DNA from 4 places in the Thioalkalivibrio sp. ALE22 genome. Region 4 is predicted to be linked to each of the others. Evidence: predicted binding sites of a transcription regulator. Region 4 holds the regulator's gene; each other region holds the start of a gene.
What was found. The regulator FliA, encoded in region 4, starts transcription of late flagellar genes. The targets are predictions, from matches to a motif close to GCTAAAGTTNNNNNNNNNNCNGCCGATA.
Positions count from the first base shown of each region.

Region 1: the regulator FliA is predicted to act here: its motif matches at 1,042-1,069, upstream of F793_RS0101360 (methyl-accepting chemotaxis protein).
Region 2: the regulator FliA is predicted to act here: its motif matches at 1,253-1,280, upstream of F793_RS0108510 (methyl-accepting chemotaxis protein).
Region 3: the regulator FliA is predicted to act here: its motif matches at 1,379-1,406, upstream of F793_RS0110175 (methyl-accepting chemotaxis protein).

Region 1 is NZ_KB906499.1:282,194-285,350, reverse strand. It holds gene F793_RS0101365 (ATP-binding cassette domain-containing protein) at 1-1,006, shown strand, start outside; gene F793_RS0101360 (methyl-accepting chemotaxis protein) at 1,165-3,157, shown strand, end outside.
Region 2 is NZ_KB906505.1:98,834-101,990, reverse strand. It holds gene F793_RS0108525 (rhodanese-like domain-containing protein) at 1-269, opposite strand, end outside; gene F793_RS0108520 (hypothetical protein) at 545-1,171, shown strand; gene F793_RS0108510 (methyl-accepting chemotaxis protein) at 1,483-3,117, shown strand.
Region 3 is NZ_KB906508.1:38,904-42,060, forward strand. It holds gene rluB (23S rRNA pseudouridine(2605) synthase RluB) at 1-450, opposite strand, end outside; gene moaB (molybdenum cofactor biosynthesis protein B) at 510-1,046, shown strand; gene F793_RS0110175 (methyl-accepting chemotaxis protein) at 1,486-3,157, shown strand, end outside.
Region 4 is NZ_KB906500.1:107,531-110,687, forward strand. It holds partial or broken gene flhF (flagellar biosynthesis protein FlhF) at 1-583, shown strand, start outside; gene F793_RS0102190 (MinD/ParA family protein) at 752-1,576, shown strand; gene F793_RS0102195 (RNA polymerase sigma factor FliA) at 1,573-2,340, shown strand; gene cheY (chemotaxis response regulator CheY) at 2,382-2,762, shown strand; gene F793_RS0102205 (protein phosphatase CheZ) at 2,858-3,157, shown strand, end outside.

The DNA of each region.
Region 1 (3,157 bases), on a different contig from region 4:
GATGAAGCTGAGCCCGGAACAGCGTTCGGGCCGGCTGGTGATCGAGGCGGAACACGCCGATTTCGGCTACGAAAAACCCATCGTCAGGGACGTGAACCTGCTGCTGCAACGCGGCGATGCCCTGGGCATCGTCGGACCCAACGGCGCGGGCAAGACGACCCTGCTGCGCGGCCTGCTCGGACAGATGGAGCCGCTGGCCGGTCACGTGAAGCTGGGCACCCAGCTGGAGATCGCGTACTTCGACCAGGCGCGCGCGCATCTCGACGAGGACACCACGGTGCAGGACGCGGTCGGCGAGGGGCGAGACCGGGTGATGGTCAATGGCGAGAGCCGGCACATTTTGTCCTACCTGGAAGACTTCCTGTTCCCGCCGTCACGTTCCCGACAGCCGGTGTCGGCGCTGTCCGGGGGCGAGCGCAATCGCCTGCTGCTGGCCAAGCTGTTCCTGCGCCCGGCAAATCTGCTGGTGCTCGACGAACCCACCAACGACCTCGATGTGGAGACCCTGGAGCTGCTGGAACAGCTCCTGATCGAGTACACCGGGACGGTGATCGTGGTCAGCCACGACCGCTCGTTTCTGGACAATGTCGCGACCTCGACCCTGGTCCTGCCGGGCGACGGATCGGTGGAAGAGTTCGTGGGTGGCTGGTCCGACCTGCCCGAACGTGTCACGCGGCGGCTGCTGGAGGGCGAAACCGCGGCCGCCGCCCGCCCCGGCGCCCCGGAGCCGCGGGCCGATCCCGCTCCCGAACCATCGCCGCAGACATCGGAAAACGCTCCGGCGACCCCGCGCAAACTGTCCTACAAGGATGCGCGCGAACTGGAGGCCCTCCCGGCCCGGATCGAGGCCCTGGAAACCGAGCAACAGGAACTGACCACGGCGATGACCGATCCCGAGGCCCTGCGCGACGGTGAACGCATGCGCGACCTGCAGGCGCGGCTCGAGACCGTGGAGGCCGAGCTGGCCCACTGCTTCGAGCGCTGGGAGCAGCTGGAATCCGGTTGAGCGTCGGCGCGTCTACACTCGGGTTTCCGGCCACCCCTCAACTCTGCCGGGGGTCTGCCGTAACAGGGGTTGAATAGCCACCTTTCGGGTCCGCGCTCTCCGAGACCGCGGCCGGTTCGCGAAGCGCCCGGGACAGGGCGCGCTGAAGGAGTCATCGCATGCTGGACAAACTCTCCATCCGGGGGCTGCTGATTGCCGGGTTCGGCCTGGTCGTCGCCATCCTGATCATCAACTCCGTGCTGGCACTGCGCGCGATGAGCACGGGCAGTCAGGGGGTCGAGCAACTCACGCAGGCCGACTACCCGGCCGTCGCCCGGGTCAACGATGTCGAGCAGCTGCTGCAGGAGAGCGCGGCGTTTCTCGGCTTCTACCTGATGAGCGAGGAGCAGTCGCATCGCGATGCATGGCAAAACGCGATGCGCGAGCTCGATGCGGCCACGCGGGCCCTGAACGAGAATCCGGTCATCGCGGCCGACGAGGAACTCGCCGCCAGCGCGACCGAGGTACGCCGCCTGGTGAATCAGTTCGCCAGCTTCGAGGACCGCCTGATCGAGGTGGCGGAGAACGCGGCCGAGAACATGCCGGCCCTGGGAATCGCCAACGCCCGGGCCAACCCGGCCAGCCGCGAGATGACCCAGCAGACCAACATGATGATCGACGCCGAGATGGCCCTGCCGCGCTTCCAGCGTTCCTGGGACCGTCTCGACACCCTGCATGAGCTGCGCATGTCGGTGGTCCAGGTCACCTCCAACCTGCGCGGGTTCATCGCCTTCCGCGATGACGCCTTCCGCGAGAACGTGCGCCTGTTCTCCACCCGCACCAACGACATCACCGCGCAACTGATGGACCAGTTCGACGATCTCGACTTCGAACAGCAGATCGCGCTGGAAGACTTCCAGGGGGCCCTGGATACCCAGAACACCGCGCTGGACGACCTGATCGAGATCCACGGCAGCGAACAGGCCCTGCAGGATGCCTACCTGATTCGGACCGAGATCGGCCCGCTGCTGGTCGAGGCCCGCGATCATCTGCAAGGACTCAGCGAGCGCATCACTGCCCGCGCCGAACGCAGCGCCGCCGCCCTGACTGCCGACATGCGCGCCACCCAGACGACCCAGGGCATCCTGGCCCTGATCGGCGTGATCCTCGGGCTGGCCGGCGCGGTGTTCATCATCCTGGTCGTGCGGCGCGCGCTGGCCCACTCCACCGCGGCGCTCGAGGAGATCGCCGACGGCGATGGCGATCTGAGCCGCCGCCTGGACGAGAACGGGCTGATCGAGACCGCGCAACTGGGCCGCGCCTTCAACCGCTTCACCGACAAGATCGCCCAGGCCATCGGCCACGCGCGCGGCAGCACCGAGACACTCAACCGCGCCACCGAGAACCTGAACCAGGAGGCCTACGAGGCCCGCGAGGCGGTCTCGCGCCAGCGCGACGAGACCGAGCGTGTCGCCACCGCGATCAACGAGCTGCAAAGCAGCGCCGAGGAGATCGCGCGCAACACCGACGCGACCTCCCAGGCCGGCCAGGAGGCCGGGGATGCGGTGAACAACGGCTCCGAGGTGATGGAGAAGAACATCGAGTCCATGGCCTCGCTGCTCGGCACCGTCGAGCAGGCCGCCGGGACCGTCTCCAAGCTGGGCGAGGACTCCAAGCAAATTGGGACCATCCTCGAGGTGATCCGCGGGGTCGCCGAGCAGACCAACCTGCTGGCCCTGAACGCGGCCATCGAGGCCGCCCGCGCCGGCGAACATGGCCGCGGCTTCGCGGTGGTCGCCGACGAGGTCCGCAAGCTGGCGACCCGCACGCAGGAATCCACCGACGAGATCGAGTCCATGATCTCGCGCCTGCAAACCGCCACCACCAGTGCTGTCAAGGCCATGGAACAGGGTCAGGAAGAGGCCGAGTCGACCATGGAGCATACCGCCGAGGTCAACGGCGCCCTGCAGCAGATCCGGCAGTCGGTCACCACCATCGTGGAGATGACCGAGCAGATCGCGGTCGCTTCGCGCCAGCAGAGCACGGTGGTCGAGGATATCAACCGCAACATCGTGCAGATCTCCGACGAGGCGGATCAGTCGGCCAACACCGCCGACCGGGTCAGCGCCGCCTCCGACGAACTCAAGCAGGTGGAAAAGGAGATCCAGCAGG
Region 2 (3,157 bases), on a different contig from region 4:
TGCCGGTTAATCAGGGAGATGAAGTGCTGGAAGTCGCGATCATCCGGCTCGTCCGCGTCCAGCAGCTCCTGCTCTTCCTCCGACAGGCCCCGACCCAGTAGCTGCTTCAGGCGGAACAGGGGCACCGGGACCGCCCCTTCCACCTCGCCCTCCAGTTCCAGCTCGAAGGGCTGACGGATATCCAGCAGCACCGCCAGACCAATATCCACCAGCTCGCGGGCCGCGTTGACGCTGATCTCCAGCTTTGGATCGTCCGTCTCGTTCACCATGCAGGCTCCTTTTGCGTCGGGGTTGTGAGGGCGCACGGGGTTCGCTTCAGCAGGCGCCCCTGGTTCCGATAGATTTCGCGAAACACCGCATGATTGCAAAAGGCCCGAAGCCCGACGCGCACGCGCGCTGGCCCTGCAGCGCCTCCACACACCAGTCCATGCCGCATGCATTGGGCCCCGTGGTTGTACGCGCCGGCCGAATCACCGGTCTCTCGCCTGCTCGAAGCGATTTTCGGGCACTATCGCAAGGGCAATCGTCCCCCATGGAGGCCCCCTTGACCGACGAGACGACCGGTGGAGCCGAAGGCACGCTTCCCCTGCAGCGGCTGGCCGGCTGGGCGCTTCGCGGCATCGCCGCCCTGACGGGCCTCGGCGGACTGCTGGCCTCGCTGGCCTTCTGGATGCTGGCGCAGGAGACACCGGAGCTCCCGTGGCCGCTCGTCTCCCTGATCCTGCTGCAGATCCTGTTCGGGATGGCCGTAGTCGCCTGGGTCGCGTTGTTGTGGCGCCGCGCCCGGGCACTGGGAGCATTGGATACCCGGGACTATCCCGCCATCACCTGCGTTGTCGTCTGCATGCGGCTGGCGGGCGAATTGCTGGCAACCGGCGTGGTCCTGTTCGCGGTGGCCCTGTCGGTGATCTCCCTGACGGCCGCAGAACCCTTCGCGGGCGCGGCCGTTGCCGCGTTCGGGCTTGAAGCGGAACAGGTGGAAGCAATCGGCTGGGCACTGGCCGTGCTTGCAGCCCTCCTGTGGCCGCTGGCCGGGCTGTTTGCGGCCGGAATGATCGTGTTCGGGGCCTACCTGTTCGCCGACGCCATAATGGCCATGCTGGAGTACGTGCGCGACCTACGGCGGATCCGCGAGACACTGGCGTCGAGACGCGACCGCGACCCGGAATGAGACGGCGCCCGGGCCAGGACCGCGGGTACCGGCCCGACCGGCGACCCGCCACCTTGGGCGACCCTCGGCGCGGTTGATGTGGCTCAAGGTTTGGCGCGCGGGGCCGTTTAATCTGTCATCAGGGTAATGCCGCCGCCGGTGGCGCCCGCTGCCATGCGCGCGAACAAGGCGCGGCGCCTGCCGGTAACACCGCAGCCGTCCGCGCACGACGCCAGCACCCGGAATACCGGGGCACGGACGCCTGCATGGATCGGCATTTCCCGGCCCGGTACCTCGGGCTTACCCCTTCCAGGCCATACAAGGACCCGCCCATGAACCTCCGCTCGCTGTCCGTTCGATCCAAGCTGGTCATCACCATCGTGGTACCCGTGGCCGCGCTCCTGCTGCTGGCCGCCCTGGCGGCCCGCGGCACGGCCAATATCGAAGAAGGCGTGCAGAACATCTACCACGACCGGGTCGTGCCCCTGCAGCAGTTGAAGACCATCGCGGACAACTACGCGGTGCTGGTCATCGATGCCGTGAACAAGGCCGATGCCGGGCGCATGACCGCGGAAGAGGCCCTGGCCGACGTACGCGAGGCGCGCACGGAGATCGCCACAATCTGGGAGGCCTACCTGGCCACGACGCTGACGCCCCGGGAACAGGAACTCGCCGATGGCGCCCGCGCGCTGTTCCGCGCGGCCAACGCGGACCTGGACCGCCTGGAGGCGGCGCTGGGCGGGATGTCGGGCAATGTGCAGGGCGAACTCGACGCCTTCAACGGCCCGCTGTACGACAGCATCGACCCGATCAGCGACCAGATCACCGAGCTGGTCGACCTGCAGATCGACGTCGCCGGCGCGGAGGCCGAACGGGTATCGGAGTTCTATACCCAGGTGCTGGTGCGCAGCGGCGCCCTGATGCTGGTGGTCCTGATCGGGGTCGTGATTACCGGGGTGTGGACCTATCGGTCGGTGGCGCTCCCGATCGCGCACATGCGCGAGACGCTGGAGGGGATTGCTGGCGACCATGACCTGTCGCGCCGGGTGAATGTCGGCGCGAACGACGAGATCGGTGCGACCGCGACCGCCCTGAACAGCATGCTCGACCAGTTCCAGGACTCCATCCGCGAGCTGCGCACCCTGACCGACCAGATGGCCTCGGCCGCCGAGCAGCTGTCCGCGGTCAGCGCGCAGACGGACGGCAACATCGACCAGCAGCGTTCGCAGACCGAGCAGGTCTCGACCGCGATGAACGAGATGGCGGCGACGGTCCAGGAGGTTGCGCGCAACGCCTCCGATGCCGCCTCCTCCAGCCAGGAAGCCGACCAGGAGTCCCGTGCGGGCGGCGAGGTCGTGCGTACCGTCGTCAGCGACATCGGCCGCCTGTCCGGCGAGGTCGCCACCATCGAAGAAACCGTGCGCAACCTGGACGAGAAAGGTCAGCAGATCGGCTCGGTGCTGGACGTGATCCGCGGGATCGCGGAGCAGACCAACCTGCTGGCCCTGAACGCGGCGATCGAGGCCGCCCGCGCGGGCGAACAGGGCCGCGGCTTTGCGGTGGTCGCCGACGAGGTCCGCACCCTCGCCTCGCGCACCCAGGACTCCACCGCCGACATCCAGGCGATGATCGAGGCGCTGCAGGCGGGCACCCGCAACGCGGTCACCGCCATGGGTCGCGGACGCGAGATGGCGGAGGCCACCAGCAACGATGCCGAGCGCGCCGGCCAGGCACTGGAATCCATCGTCCAGGCCATCGGCCGGATCAGCGACATGACCACGCAGATCGCCAGCGCCGCGGAAGAACAGAACGCCGTGGCCGAGGAGATCAACCGCAACATCTACGCGATCAACGACATCACCGGCGACACCGCCAATGGCTCGCGCCAGACCGCGACCGCCAGCCAGGAGGTCGCGGACATCGCCTCGCGCGTACGCGACCTGGCCTCCGCCTACCGCATCGCCTGATCCCCACGCAGGCGACCCAGGCGCGGCCCGCGCCACGGCG
Region 3 (3,157 bases), on a different contig from region 4:
CATGTCCAGCGTGGCCGGCGGCACCTCGCCGAGTACCCGCACGGCATACTCGCGTTCCAGCGCCATGCTCGGGTGCATCAGCCGGTTGGCCAGCTCACCGTCGGTGGTAAACAGCAGCAGGCCCGAAGTATTCAGGTCCAGCCGGCCTACCGCCACCCAGCGCTGCCCCTTCAGACGCGGCAGGCTGGCAAACACCGGTCGCCGACCCTCGGGATCGGAGCGGCTGCAGATCTCGCCCACCGGCTTGTGATACACGATCCACCGATGTGGATGCTCCGAGCGCCGCACGATACGGCCGCGCACACGGATCACGTCGTGCTCGTCGACCTGATCCCCCAGCTGCGCGGTCCGGTTGTTCACCTGCACCTCGCCACGCTCGATCCAGCCCTCGATCTCGCGCCGCGAACCCAGCCCGCGCGCCGCCAGGACCTTCTGTACCCGCTCCGACATTCCCGGAACTCCAGCAACTCATTAAGATGGGCGCCACGATACACCAACAGGACGTTGCCATGACCGATTCCACGCCGGAGACCACCCCCGTCCGGACGCCGCTGAACATCGCCGTGCTCACCGTCTCCGACAGCCGCGAACTGGCGGAGGACCGCTCCGGCGATGCCCTCGTGGAACGCCTCGAAGGCGCCGGCCACCGCCTGGCCGATCGCGGGATCGTGAAGGACGACATCTACGCCATCCGCGCGGAACTCTCGCGCTGGATCGCCGACCCCGAGATCGATGCGGTGCTCACCACCGGCGGCACTGGAATCACCGGCCGTGACGGCACACCCGAGGCCGCCTCGGTACTGCTGGACAAGACCATCGAGGGCTTCGGCGAGCTGTTCCGCATGCTCTCTTATGAAGAGATCGGCACATCCAGCCTGCAGTCCCGCGCCCTTTCAGGGGTCGCGAACGGCACCTACCTCTTCGTACTGCCCGGCTCCACCGGCGCCTGCCGCACCGCCTGGGACCGCATCATCCAGGCCCAGCTCGACGACCGCACCATGCCCTGCAACCTCACCATGCTGATGCCGCGCCTGACGGAGTCCTGAGGGAAATACGGATTTCACCACGAAGAGCACGAAGGCACGAACAAGGCCAAGCTCGAAAGCGGACCTGATTAGCAACGAGAGTCGGCCAGTCACGGAGATCCTCCGGAGGCGGCATAGCCAGCCGCAGGTCGCTGTAATCCGCGCCTTTCCTGGAATATCACCAGCGCCGCCCTTTACCCCTGCATCGTCATCCCGGCCGGAGCGTAGCGAAAAGCCGGGATCTCCCCCGTCGGGGCAACCCCTGCCGCCAGGATCCCGGATAACGATTACCGGGAAATCCGTCCGTACCGAAACGCGATACACCGTTCCCACAAGAAAAATGCCCAAAATGCTCTAAAAAAGCCTTTGGGCGTGCCGCTACCCCCTGTATCGGGTGCGGCGCTCACACGGATCTGCTTGTCGCCCTCCGACTAGAACAACGAAATGGAAGGACAACGCGATGACATCCCTGAACCCCCTCTCCAGTGTCGGCTTCGGTACCCGCCTGACGCTGATGATCCTGTCTCTCATCGTGGGCGCGATCCTCATCGTTGCCACCCTCATCTTCTTGCAGTACCGCGCCTCCTACACCGACGCGACCATCGACCGGCTTCACGCAATGGGCGAATCCAACGCCCAGTCCTTCAACGAATGGCTCCTGGGGCGGCAGGATGAAATGCGCTACCTCGCAGGCCTCGATGCAGCTCGCGGCATGGACCTCGATGAACTCGAGCACCTGATCGAGCAGATCGCGTCGCTGCGCGGTGAATACGACACGATCTTTGTCGTGAATGCCGACGGCATGGGCGAGGTCGGAGTGGCCTTCGACGGACAGGCGCGCGTCCTCAGCCGCGAGGAGGCGAACGATTTCAATGTGCCCGACCGGGCATGGTTCCAGAGCGCGATCAGTGGGGAGGACACCTTCTCGCGGCCGGTGGTTTCCCGCGCGACGGGCAATCGGGTCAGCACCGTCGCAATTCCGATCGAAGGACCGGATGGCGAACCAATCGCCGTGATGCGCGGGGCGGTGCAACTCGACACGATCTTTGATCGGGTCAACGCGATCGATCTCGGCGAAGGATCCGAGATCTACCTCGTAGACCGCGACCGGCATCCCGTGACACCGGTTGAATCGGCCCCCGATACGGACCAGCCAATCGACACCCGGGCTGCACAGGCGATCGCCGCGGGTGACAGTGGGGTCGGACGCTACCAAAACGCAATCGGGACTGCGGTGATCGGTAGCTTTACCGACATCCCCCTGCTTGGCTGGGGCCTGCTGATGGAGCTCGACGAAGGGGTCGCACTGGCCGAGCTGCAACGCGCGCTTTGGTGGGTCGTCGGCCTCACCATCGCCATCCTGATCGCGGCCTCGCTGATCAGCCTCGGGGTAATCCGCAACGTCCTGCGCACACTAGGGGGCGATCCTGCCTACGCATCGGACGTCGTCCGCCAGGTGTCGGAGGGCGACATGACCGTCCCGATCCAGCTGCGCAAGGGCGATGACTCGTCGTTGCTCGCGGCCATCGCCACCATGCAGTCCCGCCTGCGCGAACTGATCGGCAGCGTTCGCGGCCATGCCGAGGAAGTCGCCTCGGCCGCTACCGAGCTTTCACACATCAACGAAGAGACCGACAAGGGTGTAAATCGCCAGAACGCCCAGCTCAGTGACGCGGCCGCAGCGATCAACGAGATGACCGCGACCGTCGAGGAGGTCGCCCGCAACAGCCAGAGCACGGCAGATGTCGTGCGAGAAACCACGGAACAGGCCCAGAGTGGCCGCAACGTGGTCAGCGCATCGGTCACCTCGATCAACAAGCTCTCGAACGAGATCCAGAGCACCGCCGAGGTCATCACGGCGCTCAAGGGTGACAGCGACAATATCGGCGACATCCTGCAGGTCATCAACAACGTCGCCGACCAGACCAACCTGCTGGCTCTGAACGCCGCAATCGAGGCAGCGCGCGCAGGGGAAGACGGTCGTGGGTTCGCGGTGGTCGCCGAGGAGGTTCGCAACCTCGCCGTCCGCACGCAGGAGTCAATCACCGAGATTCAGCAGATGATCGAGGCGGTGCAGAAGCGTGCGGATCAGGCCGTAACGGCGATGGCCGCCAGCCAGACCCAGGCCCAGG
Region 4 (3,157 bases):
CTGGACGAGGGCGGCCTGCTGGCACTGGTCGGGCCTACCGGCGTTGGCAAGACCACCACGCTGGCCCGCATCGCGCTGCGCCAGATCCGCCGCATGGGCCCGGATTCGGTTACGCTGGTGACCCTGGACAGCCAGCGCATCGGGGCCACGCGCCAGTTGCAGGCCTTCGCCCAGATGGCGGGGATCTCGGTGCGTGTGCTGCAGAACGCGAGAGAGTTGCGCGAACTGGCGCGCCGCGTGGAGGATGGGCACCTGATCCTGGTGGATACGGCGGGACAGGCCCCGCGGGCAGTGGAGGACGAATCCCTGTTCGCGCACCTTCCGCCGGACATCCGGGCCGAGAGCTGGCTGGTGGTGTCGGCGACGACCCAGGGCAGCGCATTGCGGCGGGTGCTGGAGGCATTTCGCAAGGCGGAGCCCTCGGCGCTGGTGCTGACCAAGCTGGACGAGGCCGAGGAGCTGGGCGAGGTCCTGTCCGTACTGCTCGATCAGCACCTGGGGCTGGGGTTCGTCAGCGATGGCCAGCGTTTTGCCGAGGACTTTCACCGGGTCGATACCGGTTATCTGACCCGACTGGCCCTGGACGATGCCGCCGATGGGGCCGGGGCAGCGGCCAATGCCCGCGAGACCTGGGCGGCCGAGCGCCTGGCGGAGATGGAACCGCCGCGACGCGCGCGCGCCCAGGCACGTCCGGCACGGGCGGCGGAGCCCGCCACGCTGGAACTGATTCAACCGGTCGGGAAGGGGCGCTATGCCACGCACTAACAAGCCGTTGAAGGTCATCGCGGTTGCCTCGGGCAAGGGCGGGGTGGGCAAGACCAACGTATCGGTGAACCTGTCGGTGGGCTTGGCCCGGCTCGGGCGCGAGGTCATGCTGTTCGACGCCGATCTGGGCCTGGCCAACGTGGACCTGCTGTTGGGGATGCGTCCCGAGCGCACGCTGCACGACCTGGTGACCGGGGACGTGGACAGCCTGGAGGACGTGCTCGTCCAGGGGCCGGACGGGGTGAAGGTGGTGCCATCGGCTTCGGGGATCGCGGCGATGGCCAACCTGACGCCGGCCGAGCATGCCGGTCTGATCCATGCCTTCAGCGCCTATCGCAAACCCCTGGATGTGCTGATCGTGGACACCGCGGCCGGCCTGCAGGAATCCGTGACGTCGTTCTGCCGCGCGGTCCAGGAGACCCTGGTGGTGGTCTGCGACGAGCCCGCCTCGATTACCGACGCCTATGCCCTGATCAAGGTCCTGCACCGCGATCATGGCCTGCGTCGCTTCCGCATGGTGACGAACATGGTCGACGGCCGCGAAGGCGCCGAGCGACTGATGCAGAAGCTCAATACCGTCTGCGGCAACTACCTGCCGGAGGTGGTGCTCGACCTGGCCGGCTATATTCCGATGGACGATCACCTGCGAAAGGCGGTGCAGAAACGCGCGCCAGTGGTACAGCAGTACCCCGGGAGCCCGGCGGGGAAGGCCTTTGCCGAACTGGCACGGACCGTGGACCGCTGGCCGGTGGGGGGCGGTGACCACGGTGGCGTCGGGTTTTTCGTGGAACGGATGCTGCAGAGCGCATGATGACGACGCGTAATCGACTTTCCGGCTATCAGGCGACCTCCGCGGCCAGCGGCGGACACGAACAGCTGATTGCCGATCACGTCGAGCTGGTCCACCGCATCGCCCATCACCTGATGGCGCGGCTCCCCGCCTCGGTGCAGGTGGATGATCTGATTCAGGCGGGCATGATCGGGCTGCTCGAGGCGGCGCGCCAGTTCGAGGGCGGCCAGGGCGCGACCTTTGCCACCTACGCCGGCATCCGCATCCGTGGCGCGATGATCGACGAGCTGCGCCGCAGTGACTGGACACCGCGTTCGGTGCACCGCAACAGTCGGCGTATTGCCGCGGCGATCCAGACCGTCGAGGCGCGCGAGGGGCGGGCGGCGCGTGGCAGCGAGGTCGCCGCCGAGCTGGACGTGCCGATCGACCAGTACTACGAGATGCTGCAGGATCACGCCGGGGCCCACCTGTTCGCTTTGGACGACCTCGGCGGGGGTGACGACGGGGCTGATCGCGTGATCGAAGGGCAGGAGGTGTCGCCGGCCCGCACCCTCGAGGCCGGTGAGTTCCGTCAGGAACTGGCCGAAGCCCTCGGCGACCTCCCCGAACGCGAGCGGCTGGTGCTGTCGCTCTACTACATCGAAGAGCTCAACCTGCGCGAGATCGGTGCCGTGCTGGGCGTGACCGAGTCGCGCGTCAGCCAGATCCGAAGTCAGGCCACCATTCGACTGCGTGCCCGCCTGGGTTCGTGGCTCGAAGACGGTACGGCTTTGCAGTTATTCTAAAACCCACCCTACGAATCCCGGAGTGACGTGTGGACAAGGGAATGAAGATTCTCATCGTGGACGACTTTTCCACGATGCGGCGCATTATCAAGAACCTGTTGCGTGATCTTGGCTTCAACAATACCCAGGAAGCCGACGACGGCAGCACTGCGCTGCCGATGCTGCAGAACGGCGATTTCGACTTTCTGATCACCGACTGGAACATGCCCAACATGCCGGGGATCGACTTGCTGAAGGCCGTGCGCGCCGACCCGAACCTCAAGTCCATGCCGGTGCTGATGGTGACGGCGGAGGCCAAGCGCGACCAGATCGTCGAGGCGGCCGAGGCGGGCGTGAACGGCTACGTGGTCAAGCCGTTCACCGCCGAGACGCTGAAGGAAAAGATCGACAAGATCTTCGAACGCATTGAAGCACAGGGATAATCATGGGCCTGTGACCGATATGCCCGACGCCCGTGGCACCGACCGCCGCGGGCGTCGTCCGAAACCTTCCGCGCCGTACCCGCAAGAGGCTTCTCATGACTGAACAGGAACACCCACCACGCGACGATCAGCTGGAGCTTGCGCGGCAGTTGGTCAAGACGCTGGAGGCGGGCGACGACACGGGCGCCCGGGCGCTGGTGCAGGATCTGGCGCGCCCCTATGACCGCGAACTCTTCGACGAGCTGGGCAAGCTGACCCGTGATCTTCACGAGGCCCTGCAAAGCTTCCGCGGCGATTCGCGTCTGGTCGAACTGACCCAGGCGGAGATCCCGGACGCAAAGGAACGCCTGAATTACGTGGTCACGATGACCGAACAGGCGGCCCACGACACCATG